2 regions of the Paenibacillus cineris genome follow, and region 2 is predicted to be linked to the other one. Evidence: riboswitches for the same ligand, from Rfam matches in the RefSeq annotation. Region 2 holds a riboswitch; the other holds the start of a gene.
What was found. A riboswitch is a leader RNA that binds a small molecule or an ion and turns the genes downstream of it on or off. The one in region 2 is predicted to bind S-adenosylmethionine.

Region 1 (2,453 bases), on a different contig from region 2:
TGGCTTCGATCCGGTCGCCGACCACAAAGTAGTTGTCAACCACGAGGTCGATCAGCAGGTACAGAAAACGGTCCGGTCCGCTGACTTCCTGTTCCCACAGGATCGGCTTCAGCGTCCGCAGCTCGTTGATTTTCTGTTTCGTTACCGTAATGATGAAGTGTCTTCCGAGGAAAACGTTCAGTGCGCGCAGAAAAATCTCCTCGTCGTCAAACCGGATGCTGTTGACCACGATAAAATAGTGGTTTTCGTAAATTTCGATCTTCGGGCGCTGCTCCTCTTCGCTGAGACAGTCTTCAACCGCCAGATCATGCAGCGAAAACAGCGGCTGCAGCTCCGCGAGGTCGTCGACGTCAGCGTCGATCCAATAAAAGCCGGCCAAAGGCGGGGTTAGTACAGTTTGCAGGTCATCGATCGGAGTAAATACTCCTTCGTTTACCAACCGGATTTTCATATGACTTCACTCCTTGCTCAAGATGTTTGAGCATAGAAAAGAAATCAGCGCTGCCGGTCAGCGGGATTTGGGGGAGTACTGAATAAACGTACGGGCATGAAAACGAAAACTTCCCTCTGCCGGCAAGCTGATCTCAGGTCTATGCAGTTGTGTTTTCCATGCATTCAGCTTCGGGCTCGGGTCGCCTTCCATCTTTCATGTCACCTCAGTCATATCGGGGTATGAAACACTTGTCTAGTATAACGCCGGGTTTTATTCCTTTCAAGAACAAAATGGCGGCCGGCAGGTCCCGATAACAGGGTATGGAAGCGACCTTCGATCGGTGCACGATATGCTGCCGAAAATGACAAATCCGCGTCTTGACGAAGGATGGGCTTATGATTTAAAGTAAGGAACAAGACAATGTAAAATTGAATACAGCGAAATCTTATCAAGAGCAGGTGGAGGGACTAGCCCGATGAAACCCGGCAACCGGCGGTATTTACGCACGGTGCTAATTCTTGCAGGAGCATGGCAGCGGCCTTTTGGCGTTGTCTCCTGACAGATGAGAGAGGCGCGGTAATGAGCGTGTAATGACCTTTCTCTTTTGTATGGGAAAGGTCATTTTTGTATACTCGGCTTCTTCTCAAGCTACGATTTTCGCGGTTTTCAGAAAAAAGGAGAGATGATAACGATGCCGATCAAGATTCCCGACACTTTACCGGCGAAAGAAGTTCTTACCCGGGAAAATATTTTCGTCATGGACGATACCAAAGCGTATCACCAGGACATCCGTCCGCTGCGCATCGCGATTCTCAATCTGATGCCGACCAAGGAAACGACAGAAACCCAGCTTCTCCGCCTGCTTGGGAACTCGCCGCTGCAGGTCGACATTGTGCTGCTTCATCCGGGCTCCCATATTTCCAAGAACACGCCTTCGGAGCACCTGAAGTCGTTCTACAAAACGTTCGAGGAAGTGAAGCACCGCCGTTTTGACGGGATGATCATCACGGGGGCGCCGGTCGAAAAAATGGATTTTGAAGACGTGAACTATTGGGATGAGCTCCGCGAGATTATGGACTGGACCAAAACGAACGTCACTTCGACGATGCACATCTGTTGGGCCTCCCAGGCCGGATTGTTCCACCACTACGGCATTCCGAAGTGGGACCTGAAGGAGAAATGCTTCGGCGTATTCCCGCACCGGGTGATGAAGAACAACGTGAAGCTTCTCCGCGGCTTCGACGATGTATTCTATGTACCGCACTCCCGCCACACCGAGGTGCGGCGCGAGGATATCGAGCATGTGGAGGAGCTGGAAATTCTCTCGGAGTCAGAGGAAGCCGGCATTCATATGGTAGCAAGCAAGGACGGCAAGCAGATCTTTGTGGCAGGCCACTCCGAATACGATCCGGATTCGCTGAAATGGGAGTATGAGCGCGATATCGCGAAAGGCATGGACATGAAAATTCCGGTCAACTACTACCCGAACGACGATCCGAATCAGGCTCCGCTCGCCATCTGGCGCTCGCATGCCAACTTATTATTCTCAAATTGGCTGAATTACTATGTATATCAGGAGACTCCTTATGATATCGGGGAGAGTCTTGAAGTCTGGCCGCAAATTTAGTTGACCCTACAGGAGGATACGCATATGGAAAAGGAACCATGGAAAATTGAAAGCAGATTGGCCCAAATCGGCTCCGTCGAAGAACCCGTGACAGGAGCGGTAAACTTCCCGATTTATCAGGCAACCGCCTTCCGCCATCCGAAGCTTGGGCAAAGTACCGGTTTTGATTACGCTCGGACCGCCAGCCCGACCCGCAAAGTGCTCGAAGCCGCGGCAGCGAAGCTGGAATCCGGGGACGCCGGCTTTGCCTGCAGCTCAGGCATGGCTGCGCTGCAAACCATCTTCACCCTGTTCAGCCAGGGCGATCACCTGATCGTTTCGCTGGACCTGTACGGTGGTACATACCGCCTGCTGGAAAGAATCCTTTCCAAATACGGGGTTACCGCGACGTAT
Region 2 (2,453 bases):
ATGCCGATGCTGCGAACGCTGCTTGGAGAGATGCCCCGCCAAAATAACGGGCTGCTCGAAGATGCCATCGAAACGATGGTGGAGACGATCCATTTGCTCCAGAACGAGATCGAAAAGAATGAGGATCCCAGCCATGATTACCGCAAACTGGAGATATGGACACGCGGTTTGGTGTCTTCCCTGGATGAATTGGAGCAGAGCTGGTATGCCGCTTCCTTTTTCCGTCAATCGGTCAAGGCCGGTTATGTGGATGACATGACGATTGAGGAGCAGGCCGAGTACGCCAGGTACGTATACTTCTATAAAAACGGGTTTATTCGCGTGTTTTCCGTTCTGGACAAGCTCGGAACGGTGCTCAATGATCTGTTTGATCTGAACACGCAGAAGAACAAACCGCATTTTTCCTATTTTACGGTGCTCCGGCAGTTTCACTACATGAAAACCCATGAAGGCCTGGCCGGGCAGCTGTCAGAGATCAAGGACGAATACAAGAGCGCCCTGAACGTGCTGCGCAAACGGCGCAATGCAGAGGTTCATTACATGAACTCTGAGATGCAGGATGACTTGTGGCAGCGGCACCAAGGTCTTAAGGATAAGGTCGAGCTGGAGGATCTGGACCAGCATTTGAGCGAGCTGAAGCAGGGGCTGGACATGGTATGCAAGTCGCTCTCGGCATCCTTTCATTACGCCAACAAGCTGTGGAAAAAGGAAGGCATGCATCCATAAAGGGATACAACAAATTTCCTTTTGACAAAGTGCGCAAATATATCTATACTGTAAAAATGAAAACACGTCATCATTAATTTCATAATCTTTTCTTATCGAGAGAGGCGGAGGGACAGGCCCGATGAAGCCCGGCAACCGATTTGAGCACGGCATCCGCCGTTACTTGAATGTCATGGTGCTAATTCCTACAAGCTGCAGCTTAAGCTGCGGGTTGGCAGATGAGAAGGCAGCGACTTTTACAAATAAGGGAGCCCCTTTTCTGATTCTGTCAGAGGGGCTTTTTATTTTGCCTGGATTCGATAGAATAGACTGGTCATTTAGATAGATTATGCGAACCCTATTCGGGTAGGATAGGGGGAAGAGAGGGGGGCCCTTCGGTTGATCGAACTGAAGCAGCTGACGAAAAGGTACGGCCAAGGGGCAAAGGCGACGGAGGCTTTGTCCGGGCTGAACCTCAGCATTCATAAAGGAGAAATTTTCGGCGTGATCGGCCACTCGGGCGCAGGGAAGAGCACCTTGATCCGGTGCATGAACCTGCTGGAACGCCCGACCTCCGGAGAAGTATGGGTAGGCGGCGTTAACCTGACGGGCCTGAGCAAGCAGCGGCTGCAGAACGAACGGCGGAAGATCGGGATGATTTTTCAGCATTTCAATCTGCTGAGCTCGGCGACGGTGTATGACAACATCGCCTTTCCGCTCCGGTTGGCCCGTAAGGGCAAGGCGGAGGTGGAGGCCAAAGTTAACGAGCTGATTGCGCTGGTCGGGCTGGAAGCCCACTGCAATAAATATCCGGCCCAGTTGTCGGGAGGCCAGAAGCAGAGGGTGGGCATCGCCCGCGCGCTGGCCAGCGATCCGCAGGTGCTGCTGTGCGACGAAGCGACTTCGGCGCTAGATCCGCAGACGACGGATTCAATTCTGAAGCTTCTGCTGGACATTAACCAGAAGTTTAATCTGACGATCGTCCTGATCACTCATGAGATGCACGTCATCCAGAGCATCTGTGACCGGGTGGCCGTGATCCATCAAGGCGGCATTGTTGAAGAGGGAGCGGTCACGGACGTATTCCTGAAGCCGCAGCACCCCGTGACCAAGGATTTTGTCCGCGGGGAGCAGAGCCAGGGCGAACCGCTTGAGCTGGCTGCCCAGGCTTCCGGAACGGGTTCGGCGCAGGCTGTGAAAATTACGTTTCTCGGCAGCAAAACGTACGAGTCCATCCTGTCCCGGACCGTGCGCGAGACGGGGGCGGATTTCGCCATCCTGCAGGGTACCATTTCCACCATTAAAGATACCCCTTACGGGCAGCTGATCGTCCGCTTCGAGGGCGGACGGGAGCAGATCGATGCGACGCTCGCGAAGCTAAGCGAGCAAGGGCTTGACGTGGAGGTGATGAACTGATGTGGGGTTTGGATTTTTCCTCGGTTGACTGGAACGAGATCGGCGTAGCCACCCTGGATACGCTGAAAATGCTCGGGGCTTCCGCGGTGTTCACCTTTATCCTCGGTCTTCCGATCGGCATCTTGCTGTTTATGGCATCGGGCTCGACGACGGGCTGGGTGCGTGCCGTCTATGCGGTCATTTCCTTTATCGTGAACATCCTCCGTTCGGTCCCGTTTATCATCCTGATCGTCGCCCTGATCCCGGTCACGAAAGCGATCGTCGGCGTCACCTTCGGGGTGCTGGGGACGATTCCGCCGCTGGTGATCGCCGCTGCGCCGTTCTTCGCCAGA

Region 1: linked by a shared signal. The riboswitch ahead of metA (homoserine O-acetyltransferase MetA) and the one ahead of KI379_RS30490 (methionine ABC transporter ATP-binding protein) in region 2 are both predicted to bind S-adenosylmethionine.

What each region holds. Positions count from the first base shown of each region.
Region 1 covers NZ_BORU01000001.1:491,430-493,882, forward strand. The annotation lists gene corA (magnesium/cobalt transporter CorA) at 1-451, opposite strand, end outside; SAM riboswitch class I at 876-1,002, shown strand; gene metA (homoserine O-acetyltransferase MetA) at 1,125-2,060, shown strand; gene KI379_RS02700 (PLP-dependent transferase) at 2,085-2,453, shown strand, end outside.
Region 2 covers NZ_BORU01000005.1:268,997-271,449, forward strand. The annotation lists gene KI379_RS30485 (Cthe_2314 family HEPN domain-containing protein) at 7-726, shown strand; SAM riboswitch class I at 816-951, shown strand; gene KI379_RS30490 (methionine ABC transporter ATP-binding protein) at 1,105-2,121, shown strand; gene KI379_RS30495 (methionine ABC transporter permease) at 2,121-2,453, shown strand, end outside.